3 regions of the Ruegeria sp. G2 genome follow, and region 1 is predicted to be linked to each of the others. Evidence: riboswitches for the same ligand, from Rfam matches in the RefSeq annotation. Region 1 holds a riboswitch; each other region holds the start of a gene.
The links. A riboswitch is a leader RNA that binds a small molecule or an ion and turns the genes downstream of it on or off. The one in region 1 is predicted to bind cobalamin.
Positions count from the first base shown of each region.

Region 2: it holds a riboswitch for cobalamin, as region 1 does, so the genes downstream of both, ACR0DU_RS00310 (DUF1636 family protein) here and ACR0DU_RS12820 (hypothetical protein) in region 1, are expected to answer to the same signal.
Region 3: it holds a riboswitch for cobalamin, as region 1 does, so the genes downstream of both, ACR0DU_RS09095 (hypothetical protein) here and ACR0DU_RS12820 (hypothetical protein) in region 1, are expected to answer to the same signal.

Region 1 covers NZ_JBQFON010000006.1:138,974-143,266, reverse strand. The annotation lists RNA gene ffs (signal recognition particle sRNA small type) at 1-53, shown strand, start outside; gene rsgA (ribosome small subunit-dependent GTPase A) at 212-1,240, shown strand; gene ACR0DU_RS12825 (alpha/beta hydrolase family protein) at 1,275-2,132, opposite strand; cobalamin riboswitch at 2,254-2,474, shown strand; gene ACR0DU_RS12820 (hypothetical protein) at 2,562-2,969, shown strand; gene ACR0DU_RS12815 (protein-tyrosine phosphatase family protein) at 2,973-3,476, opposite strand; gene ACR0DU_RS12810 (DNA polymerase III subunit gamma/tau) at 3,647-4,293, shown strand, end outside.
Region 2 covers NZ_JBQFON010000001.1:65,073-69,365, forward strand. The annotation lists gene cobN (cobaltochelatase subunit CobN) at 1-349, opposite strand, end outside; gene cobW (cobalamin biosynthesis protein CobW) at 355-1,410, opposite strand; gene ACR0DU_RS00310 (DUF1636 family protein) at 1,407-1,787, opposite strand; cobalamin riboswitch at 1,873-2,075, opposite strand; gene ACR0DU_RS00315 (NAD(P)-dependent oxidoreductase) at 2,221-3,168, shown strand; gene ACR0DU_RS00320 (glycosyltransferase family 2 protein) at 3,459-4,293, shown strand, end outside.
Region 3 covers NZ_JBQFON010000004.1:26,782-31,074, reverse strand. The annotation lists gene ACR0DU_RS09115 (FecCD family ABC transporter permease) at 1-229, opposite strand, end outside; gene ACR0DU_RS09110 (ABC transporter substrate-binding protein) at 231-1,178, opposite strand; gene ACR0DU_RS09105 (ABC transporter ATP-binding protein) at 1,195-1,980, opposite strand; gene ACR0DU_RS09100 (DUF1636 domain-containing protein) at 1,977-2,333, opposite strand; gene ACR0DU_RS09095 (hypothetical protein) at 2,330-2,539, opposite strand; cobalamin riboswitch at 2,572-2,779, opposite strand; gene ACR0DU_RS09090 (catalase family protein) at 3,147-4,178, shown strand; gene ACR0DU_RS09085 (peroxidase family protein) at 4,197-4,293, shown strand, end outside.

The sequences.
Region 1 (4,293 bases):
GAAGGAAGCAGCCACAACGAGCCCCGCTTGGGTCGATGTCCAACCTCTCACTTTGAACCCATTAGCCGTAGGAGGGCGTTTATGATTGTAGCAATGACCCTTCGGGCAGACCGGTTCTGATTCTTTTATCCAGCTGACTGCCTGAATACCTCACCTGCGAATGCGCGTTCGCCATTCGACAGGATTGTTGTTTCTGATCACAGGCAGACACATGTCACTTTCCTTATCGGACCTCGGATGGTCCTCTCACTTTGCAGCTCAGCATGCGGCTGAGCCGTCTCTTCTCCCCTTTCGCATCGCAGCCGTTCACCGGGATCGGTTGATCGGGTTGAGTCCAGAAGGCGAGACTCCCCTACTCTCCCCAGACCAATCGACTGGTGCTTTTGCGGTCGGAGATTGGGTGCTGACCGATGAAAACAAACGCATTCGCAGTGTTCTGGAACGGCGCAGCCTGCTGCAGCGCCGGGCCGCGGGCACAGACGCCGCAGCACAGTTGATCGCGGCCAATGTGGATGTGCTGTTCATCGTCAGTTCCTGCAATGCCGACTTCAACCTGCCCCGACAAGAGCGCTATCTTGCGCTGGCCCATCAGGCAGGCAGCTATCCGGTGATCGTTCTGACCAAGTCGGACACCTGCGACAACGCAATTGCTTATGTCGAACAGGCCCAGTCACTGGCCCCGTTTCTGACAGTTTTGGCCGTAAATGCCTTGGATCAGTCCGATATCGAACAGGTCCTGTCGTGGTGCCCGAAGGGACAGACCAGCGCCCTGGTCGGATCGTCTGGCGTTGGCAAGACGACACTCGCCAACGGGATGACTGGACAGGATCAAGCCACCGCAGGCATTCGCGAAGATGATGCGCGTGGCAGGCACACAACAACAGCACGTGCGTTAAATCGAATGAGCAACGGAGGTTGGTTGATCGATACACCCGGTATGCGTGCGTTGCGCCTGCTGGACGCGCAAGAGGGTGTGGACGAGGTGTTCTCGGACATCTCGGACCTGAGCCTGAACTGTCGATTCTCTGATTGTCAGCACGACACCGAGCCCGGCTGTGCGATACAGGCTTCAATCGAATCCGGTGCACTTGATCCCGCACGGCTGGACCGATGGCGCAAGCTGCGTCGCGAAGATCAGCACAATTCGGCTTCGGTGGCACAGGCACGCGCACGCGATAAAGCGTTTGGAAAAATGGTGCGCAGCGTGATGCACGAGAAAAAATCCCGCAAGGGACTTTGACCATTCTGGGCACCGGTTACCGGTGCCCAGCAGTTCAGGCGATCAACCGGGGCCAGACGGCAGCGTTTCGCCGGGCAAACGCGCCGATATGGCCGACTTCAGATAACCCGAATTCATTTGCCGAAAGCGAATGGCGCCGCGCGCCAGAACCATAGAGATCGGCAAGCCGCCAAACCGCCTCGGGGGGCACAACCTGATCATCCTCAAAGGCGAATATGTCAACTTGCTTGCCCATGTCGGCCCAGCGGTTTGCCGGCAAGGTGTTTCCGATTTCGGGTACATAGCTTTGAGGCGCTGTGCACCATTTGCGCCATTGCCAGTAAACTTGGGAAGGCAGATTTGTTCCAAAACCCAAAGCCTTTCCAGGCAAATACCCGAGCGCATGTACCGCCAGGGGCGCATGACCGTACCAGAACAACGTCGCCAAAGCGCGGTAAGGCCAAGGATGATCCCTCAGCGTTACCAGGCCGGAACAGACACATATCATCCTGTCGATCTGATCGAAATCGGGTTGGACCGGACCAAACATCCCGCCCAAAGAATGCCCGATACTCCAAAGCTTGGCCTGTGGAAACCTCCGCCGCATTTCGGTCCGCGCAGCCGGAATGTCGATCAGCGCCCAATCCGCCATGGTGACACGCGATTGCTTTTGTGAGCCTGTCAGAGAGTGACCAAAATCCCTGTAGTCATAAGTCAGGCAGGCCATGCCGTGCGCTTCTGCAAGCCAACTTGCGAAATGTTGGTAGTAATCTCTGGGCACACCGGTTGCGCCGTTGATCACAACAACTTTGTCCGGTTTTGCGACTGGGTGATAGAGCCGTGCCGACAGTATTGCCGGGCCGGACTGAAACTGAATGTCCTCGGTGACAACCGCTTGCTGTATGTCCAACATGGTGCCCTCTGAAATCAACTGAACCGATCAGTTCACCCAAGGCGCGCCGAGTCAAGGTTGACGTGGCTGGACCGTGCGTCACATGCCATGATCAATCTTCTTGACACCCGAACGATTGTACCGCTAGCGATGACGTGATGGTTCTCGCGCCCAACCGGGCCGGGATGAAAAGGGAACACGGTGCGGTTCTGCCCGGATAAACCCGGAACGAACCCAGTCCGAGACTGCCCCCGCAACTGTAAGCGGAGAGCGATGTCGAAATGCCACTGGCCTTGAAGGCCGGGAAGGTCGGCAAAGCAATGACCCGCAAGTCAGGAGACCTGCCATCAAAACGAAACTGAAACTCGGGCGGGGTGTCCGGGCAGGGCAAGACCGCATGCATGCTGTCCCTCCTGATTGATGCCCCTGCCCTGCGCGGAGGGCGCATGAATGATCTGGAAGACCAACACGCATAAATTCTCGGCAACAATTTGCCAACGGACCGGGAAAAACTGCCCCGCTTTGGCACGAATGGCACGGGCACTGGCCACTTCGGTTGGAAAAGCTGGCCCCACGACCACCGCAGGATTCGGAATCGAAGGAAGCTGCGATCTGACTCATTGCGCCAGTGGATGCACCGCCCGATTTCGCTCCGGTCCGGAAGAAACCCGAGTGTTCTGTGATGCCGATTCAGACGTCGCGATCGACCATCTGGACAGCTATGCAGACCTGATGTTTGGCACGGACTCGCGCCCCATCCCTGCAGGCACCTTGTCCCGACCGCCGTGCGCAATGCTGGAAGTGTTAGCCCTGAGCGGAAACACTCGGGCGCAGGCTGAATACCGTCCGTCGGCCTGATCGCTATTCGGCTACCAGGACACTGGCAGGCGCAGTCGCCCAGCGCAGCTGCGCGTCGGTTTCAACTGCACATGGGCGTAAGGCTCGCAACCTTTTCAATGCCTCGTCCGGGTGCTCTCCACACTCGACCATCAAGCGCAATACAGCCATACCAGAGCGGCCACATCCGCCTTTGCAGTGGATTAGTACTCGGCCTCCACCCGACAATGCGTGGCGAGCAGACTCGCTGGCATCCGCCCAGCGCATATCAATGTCGTTGCAGGGTATACCGTAATCCTCGACTGGCAGATGAACCCAGCGACAAGCGCGGCTGCGAACATCGGCCCCAAAATCCCTGGCGCCATCAAGGATCATCTCGACCTCGGTGGTCATTGACAGAATAAGGCCGGGCTTCCATCCGGTAACCGCATCAAGATCACCGGAATAGTCTCCTCCTCGCCCTGGCATTGAGGTTAACGCAAGCGAGCCCCCGCCCACTTGAAGTGCATGGATAACAATCTGAGCCATTCTACGCTCCCCCCGAAACGCTGATCAGAAAATCTTTCTGGCTGGTCTTAGACTGTACGATATTAACCGCGTCGGACGGCAATCCAAAATGAAAATCCTCGCGGCTTGCTGTGGACGCGGGCAGCGGGGGCCTCTACGCTGCGGCGTAACTCGAATCCGACAGAGCAGACATGACCGATACGCCAAGCCCCGCCTACCAGGTTCTTGCCCGCAAATACCGTCCTGAAACCTTTGCCGATCTGGTCGGTCAGGACGCGATGGTACGCACACTGAAAAACGCGTTCGAGGCGGACCGGATCGCCCAGGCCTTTATCATGACCGGCATCCGTGGCACCGGTAAAACAACCACAGCCCGGATCATCGCGAAGGGGATGAATTGCATCGGGCCTGATGGCGAAGGTAAACCCACCACCGAACCCTGCGGTCAGTGCGAGCATTGCGTCGCCATCATGGAAGGCCGCCACGTTGATGTGATGGAGATGGACGCCGCCAGCCGGACTGGTGTGAACGACATCCGTGAAATCATCGACAGTGTCCGCTACCGTGCCGCCAGCGCACGCTACAAGATTTACATTATCGACGAGGTCCACATGCTCTCGACCAGCGCTTTCAACGCGCTGCTCAAGACGCTTGAGGAACCACCCGAGCATGTGAAATTCATCTTCGCCACGACCGAGATCCGCAAGGTCCCGGTCACGGTTTTGTCGCGGTGCCAACGTTTCGATCTGAGGCGGATCGAACCCGAAGATATGATCGGCCTGTTGCGCAAGATCGCTGAATCCGAGAAAGCGCAGATCGCCGATGACGCATTGGCGCT
Region 2 (4,293 bases), on a different contig from region 1:
GGACAGCCAGTGCGATCCCCTTGGCCTGTGCCAGTGCCAGAACCTGCTGCAAGCCGTAAGACCAATATGGCACGCCGCCAATCAGGCGGATCAGGATGCCTTTGGCCCCCTCAAGCGTCTGTTCGACATATGTATCGACAGAAAGGGGGTGTTTTAGAGCTGTCAGGTTGGCCAGCCGCAGGGTTGGCATGCGCCCGTCTGGCCCGCCACCGCGATGCCAGCCCGCCGCGAAAGCGCCAAGGTCGCTGTCGGAAAAAGACAGCACCACCAAGTCCGCCGGGCTCTGGCCCAGATCGGTTGGGGTCTCGGTTTCCTCTAACCCGTGGCTTTCGCGGAAGACGACGTGCATGAGTCTTACTCGGCGGCCTCGGTCACACCCACAAGGATATCACGGATTTCGGCCTCTTTGATATCATCATGCTCGGCGATAACCACAAGGCGCGAGCGGCGCTCTTCATCAGGTTCCCACGGGCGGTCATACTGATGACGTACCCGCGAGCCGACGGCCTGTACCAGCAGGCGCATGGGCTTGCCCTGAATCGCGGCATAGCCTTTGACGCGCAGGATGTTCAGTTCCTTTGCCAGGCGTTCGATCTTGGCGACCAGATCCAGCGGATCAGTCTGTTCCGGCAGTTCGACGATGATGCTTTCAAAATCGTCATGCTCGTGATCGTGATGACCATCATGATGGCTGGGACGCGCTTCCATGTCGTCCTCGGCGGCAGCTTCAAGGCCCAAGACAACACGCACGTCCACGACACCATCTGCGACTTCGACGACGGGTAGGGGGCGAGGGGCTTCGGCCGCGATGACCTCTTTGGCTTTGGCGACACCTTCGGGACCGGCCAGATCGGGCTTGGTCAGCAGGATGATGTCGGCGCAGGAGATCTGATCTTCAAACACTTCCGATAGTGGCGTCTCGTGGTCGATCGACTCATCGGCGAGGCGCTGGGCGTCTACCGCTTCGACATTGGGTGCAAACCGACCAGCGGCAACAGCTTCGGCATCGGCCAAAGCGATCACGCCGTCGACGGTGATTTTCGAGCGAATGTCTGGCCAGTCGAACGCTTTAAGCAGCGGCTTAGGCAGAGCCAGGCCCGAGGTTTCGATCAGAATGTGATCGGGGCGCGGCTCCAAGGCCATAAGCGCTTCGATCGTGGGAATGAAATCGTCGGCCACCGTGCAGCAGATGCAGCCATTGGCCAGTTCCATGATGTTTTCTGCTGGGCAATCCGGGATTGCGCAGGATTTCAGGATATCGCCATCGACACCCACATCGCCGAACTCATTGACTACAACAGCCAAGCGCTTGCCTTGCGGGTTCTGCATCAAATGCTTGACCAGCGTCGTTTTGCCCGAGCCCAGAAAGCCGGTGATCACGGTGACGGGCAGTTTTTCGAGATTGCTCATTTCAGCGCTCCAATCGGGGGAATACGGGCCGCGCAATTCTTGCGGAAGTGTTCGGGGCGTTCACGCCATTTGACCAGCCCGTCCTCGGTCTGAAGGTACTTGGTGGCACCTTCAATGATGGTTTCGACGTGATCGGTTTCGCTCAGATGTTTATAGACGAATGTCCATCGATCAGGTCCACCACGCAGCACGATAGAACAGCCTTCATCGCAGTTTGAAAGGCATTCTACTGCTTTCAAGGTGATGCCTTCGGGCAGGTCAGCCTGTTCTAGCGCTTTGTGCAGCAATGTGCCGGGGCGTTGGGCGTCGTCTTCGACGGGTAGGCCGCGACGACAGGTGGTGCAGACCAGCAGTTCGACCGGTGTGGTGTCGGCCATGTCTCTCATCCCCCCAAATCCTCTTCGTGGGGGACGGGGTTTCATGTGGGCTGATTAAAGCCCCACACCGGAACACCCCGTCCGGTTTCATCTTCGGGCGTTGGCAGGTCTCCCGGCTTGCGGATGTCAGAGCGGTGCTCTGTCGGATGTCCCGCCTTCCCGGCATTCGCCAGTGGCTTGGGCACCCTCTCCGGTCACGGTCGCGGGGGCGGCTGCGTTTGACGGAAATTCCGCTGACGCATTCCCTTTTCATCTGCTGCTGCAGACACCAACACTTGGCTCTTGGGACAGCATCACCCCCCTTGTCAAGCGAGTCTCGCTCAACTGTGCGTACAGGGGCAAAAAAGCGACCTCTGAGGGTCGCTGGACGGCATGACTTAGGTCAACAGGCGTGTTCGCATGTGCATCGAAAGACGAACAGGGAGAGCGTCATATGAAAGTAGGCTTCATCGGGCTGGGAAACGTGGGCGGAAAATTGTCGGGCTCGCTGCTGCGCAATGGGATTGACCTGACCGTTCATGACCTCAACCCTGATCTTGTGTCTGGTTTTGTCGCGCAGGGTGCGAAGGCAGCTGAAAGCCCCGCCCAATTGATGCGTGATTGTGACGCCGTGATTACCTGTCTGCCATCTCCTGCCGCCTCGGACGCGGTAATGCAGGAGATGCTGTCCGAAGTGACATCCGGTAAGATCTGGATGGAAATGTCCACCACCGACGAAGCGGAAGTAAAACGATTGGGTGCTTCGGTGATCGAACGTGGGGGGGCTGCAGTCGATTGCCCGGTATCGGGCGGATGTCATCGGGCAGCTACGGGCAATATTTCGATCTTCGCAGGCTGCGATCGGGAAACATTTGAGTGCATTCTGCCGTTCCTGACGACGATGGGGCGCCGCGTTTTGCACACAGGCGATCTGGGATCGGCCTCAGTGTTGAAGGTGCTGACAAACTATTTGGCAACCGCAAATCTGATCACTTGCGCCGAGGCTTTGGTGACCGCAAAGGCCGCAGGGATGGATCTTGGCACGACCTATGAGGCGATCAAAATTTCGTCGGGCACATCATTTGTGCACGAAACGGAAAGCCAAGTGATTCTGAATGGGTCCCGCGATATTTCATTCACCATGGATCTGGTCAAAAAGGACATCGGTCTGTTTCAGGAGGTCGCCGACCGCGCCGGGGTGCCGCTGGAGATAAACCCGGTGATGATGAAAATCTTCGACGACGGAATCGCACGCTACGGTGACCGGGAACTTTCCCCCAACATTATCAAACGCCTTGAGGACGCCACGGGGCTGGATATCCGTGCTCCGGGGTTCCCCGCGGAAATGCAGGATGATGAGCCGGAAGAGCCGGGTTACGAAGTGGTTCCTCAGAATCGGTAAAACATAATGTGCTGACGTTCAGGAAGAGTTTCGTTTGTTGATGCCACGGTTATCTGCGGTTCGGAGGTGGTTATTCGGATTGTCGCAGGAAAGTTCTGATCAAGTCAGCGGTTAACTCAATATTAGTTGGCGCTGAATGCATATTGAGTTCCATCATTTTCATCAGCCCCCCTGGGGGCCGGGGTGCGGTAGCCGGTTCTTCCTGGAACTTGCTGCGTTGGACAATTTCCGGAGGCTATTCTAAACAGATCAACAATAGTCCGATAATGGCACAGGCAAGAGTTTAACTTATGGGAAACGAGACCTTTCTCATCGTGACGACGATGAAGAACGAAGGGCCATTTATGATCGATTGGGTGGCTTACAACCGCGCAATCGGGTTCAATGATATTCTGATCTATACCAACGACTGTTCTGATGGCACAGATGTTATCGGTGATCGGATGCAAGCCTTAGGCTGGGCGCATCATGAGCGCAACAAGGTCGGACCACGCGCTGCGCCCCAGAACCGGGCTTTTACCCGATCTCGCAGTCATCCAAGTTATCAGTCCGCAAATTGGATTATGAGCCTGGATGTGGATGAATACGTCAACATCCGTTTGCCTGAAGGCAATGTTCAGTCACTGGTAGAGGCAAGCGGTGAAGCTGATGCAATATCGATCTGTTGGCGTATGTTCGGAAATGCCGGCTTAAATGACTTTGTCGATCGACCTGTCCCTGAGATGTTCTTTCAGGCGGCCACCGAAGACAGCTACCCCCATCACCGGACGAAAGGTTTCAAAACGCTATTCCGAAATAACGGCAAGTTTAGTCGGTTTCGCGCCCACCGTCCTCGGATCAATCCAGAGGACGCTCCAAATCCCGACGCACCGTACGAAGGGGTGTTGTGGAGAGATGCAGGCGGAAACCTCTACCCGGCAGATCAGGTGAAATGGAAGGCGTGGCGCGGATTCAGCCATGAATTCGCGCGTATTCACCACTATGCAGTACGAAGTACCGATAGCTTTCTTGTCAAACGTGAACGGGGCCGTACCAACCATGTTGGCCAAGACCAAGGTCTGAAATACTGGCTTGTTATGAATCACAACGACGTCGAAGATCGCTCGATCTTGGGCCACATGCCCG
Region 3 (4,293 bases), on a different contig from region 1:
TACCAAGTCCGGCGCCTATCACAGCGGCGAACAATGCACGGGGCAACCTGAGATCAAACACGATCCGGTGCATCGGAGACATTTCGCCGTCGTCGATACCCGTGCCACGCATAATAGCAGTAAATGTCTCAGACACCGGGATCGAGGTAGTTCCGTAAATCGTGGAAACCAGCACAAGGGCGGCCAAAATAGCCGCCCCCAGCAGAAGTGTTAAGCCAAATCGGCCCATATCAGTTGAGGCCCGGATGCATCGCTTGAGCCATTTTCGAGATCGCCTCAATATTTGCGGGGCCAGGTGTCAATTCTTCGTACCGCAAGCCGATCCAACGCTCATTCTTGACGGCATCTGTCTGCGACATCACCGGATGCTCTTGCAGGAATTTGAAGGTATCTGCTGCGCCGTTGCCGGTCTGATAATCCAGCAGCACCAGGAACTCGGGGTTAGATGCGGCCACGGCTTCCCAGGAACTACGCCCCCAGCTTGTATCCATGTCATGGGTGACATTCTCACCACCCGCCGCAGCGATCATAGCATCGGGAATGGCAAACTTCCCAGCAGTGAACGGTGCATCCGCCGGACCATCCAACAAGAAAACTCGAGGCTTCGGCAGCTCGGTCGTTTGCGCTTCGATCGCGGCCAAATCGTCTTTCCATTCACTCACGAGCGCCTCGGCCTTGTCCTCGACCTGCATAACCTTGCCAAGACGCAGAACATCGTCAAACAGCAGGTCCATGCTGGACTCGGGGCGATCCTTGTCCAAATGCACACAGCTTTCGGTCAGGATCATGGTTTTGATCCCGAAGGGTTCCAATGTGTCTGGTGTCACATCCCCACCCGGTTTCATTCCATAATACCAGCCCGCGAAAAACAAATCTGGGTCCGCTGCGACTAGGTTCTCAATAGTGGGGTATTTCGGCGCGAGCTCCGGAATGTCACCCCGCAAGGTATCGAATTCCGGGCTGGTCTTGTACCAGCCGGTGATCCCGGTGAGGCCGACGATCTTATCCTGTAGCCCCAAAGCAAAAGCCATATCCGTCATGTTCATGTCATGCACGACCAACCGTTCCGGCAACGTCTCAAACACAAGAGGTTCGCCGCAATTGTCCACGGTGACTTCCTGCGCTGCAGCGCTGCTTGCAATGGCAGTGACCAAAGCCACGGACCAGATGTGTTTCATCAATATTCTCCTGAGTTTATGTAGAAACAGTGGTTCTTCGGATATCAAGAGCCGGTATCACGCGACCCTCATGGTGAAAGCACAGATAATCCACGCCAAAGGTTTCACGGACCCGTTCGGGCGTCAGAACTTCGGCGACCGTGCCAAATCCGGTCAGGCGCGTGGATTTCATCAAAGCAACATGTGTGGCGAATTCAGGGATCATGACCAGATCGTGCACGATCATTACCACTGTGACCCCAAGATCGGCGACCAGCGATAGCATCCGCCCCTTTGCGTCTGGGTCCAGATGATTGGTGGGTTCATCGAGAAACAGCAATGAGGGGTTTTGTGCCAAGGCGCGCGCAATATGAGCCCGCTGACGCTCACCCCCAGAAAGCTGAGCCATCCGCTTGTCCGCCAACATGCCTAAATGGGTGAGGTCTAATATCCGGTTCAGTTCGCGCGCATGATCTTCGGCCGAGCGATCTGCGCGTATGGGGATCTGACCCAATGCCACATAATCACGCAGTGACAGGCGCCCGTCAGGAAATTCCTGCTGGCTGACAACGGCTATCATGCGGGCGCGTTCTTTTGCGGATAGGTGCTTGAGGCTTTGTCCATTCATACGCACATCCCCCAATGCCAGTGCCTCGGCACCACAGAGTAGATTCAAAAGCGTTGTTTTACCTGCCCCGTTCGGACCAGCGATCGCAAGAATAGCGCCCTCGCCCAAGGCGAACGACACGCCTTGCAACAAGATATCTCCGTTAAGCGCGTAATATTCCAGATTTTCGGCAATCAGAAAGCTTTGCTTGGTCATAGCGCTTCCTCAAACTCAATACGCGGCAGGCGTGAGAGAGTTTTTGTGAACAATGCCCTTGGCCGATCAGTGGCATTTGTCCAACCATCGCCAGTGCGCAGATACTGATGGGCAAATTCAACGATCGCGTCCAAATCTTCATCTGTAGAAATGTCACCAAATAGATATTGTGCTTTGCCACGGGCCTGAAAGCCGATGGTGATTGGCCTTTCACAACCCGCCATACAATTCACAGAGCGGATCACAAATTCCCTCGGCAATCTATGCTTCAACGCCTGGGGTACTTTGTCTGCACTTTCGCCACTTCTGCAGCTCACGCAGACAAGAAGGATATGATCAACACTGTTCGTCATCTCGCCACCGTATATTGCGCAATTAAGGTTCTTGCAATGTTATATCGTAACGCTTTGAATATTCTGAACACCGCTTTAGGCACCCCGCGTCGGCGGTTCACGTTGTCGACAATGTATTGATCAGCGATTTTCACATTTCTCACTCCGCTTGTTTCCAAGCGCAGACGGAAGCTGCCAGTCGTGTGCACACGTGTGAAACGTGTCATCAATACCTCCTTCCAGGACGCCCCGCCCCGGGTTGGTTGAACAATTGATGGCAGGTCTCCTGACTTGCGGGTCTGCGCTTGGCCAACCTTCCCGACCCTTGGGGTCAGTGGCTATTTGGCATAGCTCACCGCTTACAGTTGCGGGGGCAGTTACGGAATTGGCGCCGCTTGGCATTCCTCACCGTATTCCCTTTTCATCCCTCTGACGTATCGTTGGGAACCATCTGCTGCCTGAGTGCCCGAGATCAAGAAATGCGTCAATAACTTTCTCCAAGCTTAAGTCTTCGAAGGTAAGCCAACGCAACACTAGCGAATACGGCGCCAACCGTGTCCGTTTTGAAGTCGTAAATCGATGGATCCCACCCTACCAACTATTGACCGGTATACTTCATTCTGACGCGAAAACGGCTGTTTGAGATCGAAGGGAATGAGGCAATAAGGCTGCCATAAGTCACTTCGTTTGAAAGAAAAACCAAAAAGGGTTAATCTGCGGGCATTTAGAAGGGGCTGGCTGTCGGATATATTTGTAGAGGTTAATTATTGCCTGGGCTTGCTCGGGAAAGGGGGTTCGTTGACACATTCTTTGCCAAACACTTCACCTGAAGACGTGGTTGACGATATCATCGATCAGAATTTTGAAGCGATCGCGAAGTGGAAAGGTCGAAGGTTAAGAGCGCAACATGGGCGCAGCCATGGATGTGTCAAAGCCACTTTCACAATCCGGGACGATCTGCCGGAAAGGTTGCGCCATGGCCTTTTCGAAAAGGCAGCAAGTTATTCTGCAGCAGTTCGCTTTTCCAACGGTGCGCATCTGGACGATCGTAAAACCGATGCCCATGGAATGGCGGTCAAACTATTTGATGTGCCGGGCACCAAACTGATCGACGCCGAGGCACTTTCACAACTCAACATCTCGCAAATCAGCGATGAGTTCGACTTTGTTCTTGTCGATCGGGACACTTTTCCCAGCTACCTTTCCGACGATTATGAACGGCTAAGCAGCCTGATCGCCACGCTGCAAGCCCTCCAGCACGCGGCAAATAAGCGTCGCAGCTGGTCATTGAAGCTGATTGCTCGAGGGTTCGTGGCCCTGTTTCGCGCATTTGCCACGCAAAAAGGCAGGCGACATCTTCAGACTGCGAGCGATTTTGCCTCGAACTACATGCAGTCGCCATTCGAGTCGCATTTCTGGTCAACGACGCCCTATCGGCTGGGGGTTGACCTGACAGTACGATACCTCGCCCGCAGCGTTCGACATAAGGTAGCAACCAAACCGGTGGACGAGCATGACGGCATCAGCCTGAAACTCCGTCAGGACGTCGCCAGTGACGGCAATCGATTTGAGTTCTGTATAATCGAACCACCGCGAAACGATAGCGACTTCGATCCGCTCGATAACCGCGTCAGATGGGCCTGCGATCCACAGCCGGACGCACCACTTGACCCGTTTCATCGCACGGTTACACCCATCGCAGATATTACCATCGAAAGAGATGCAGAATTTGATCCGCTCGATGGTGATACCTTTTCATTTTCGCCATGGCGTGTGACCGCCGAGCACAAACCTCTGGGCCCGATCAACGAAATCCGGCTTAAGACTTATCTCAGCCTCGCCCGCGCCCGTTTTCCAAACCGATGATCAATTGGAGCCATTTAGATGCTGAATATTGATGATCTTATCAATCTTGGGTTCAAGATCGCACCACGCACGACAAGCTATATCTCAGCCATGAGGCTTGCGAATGCAGCGCGGG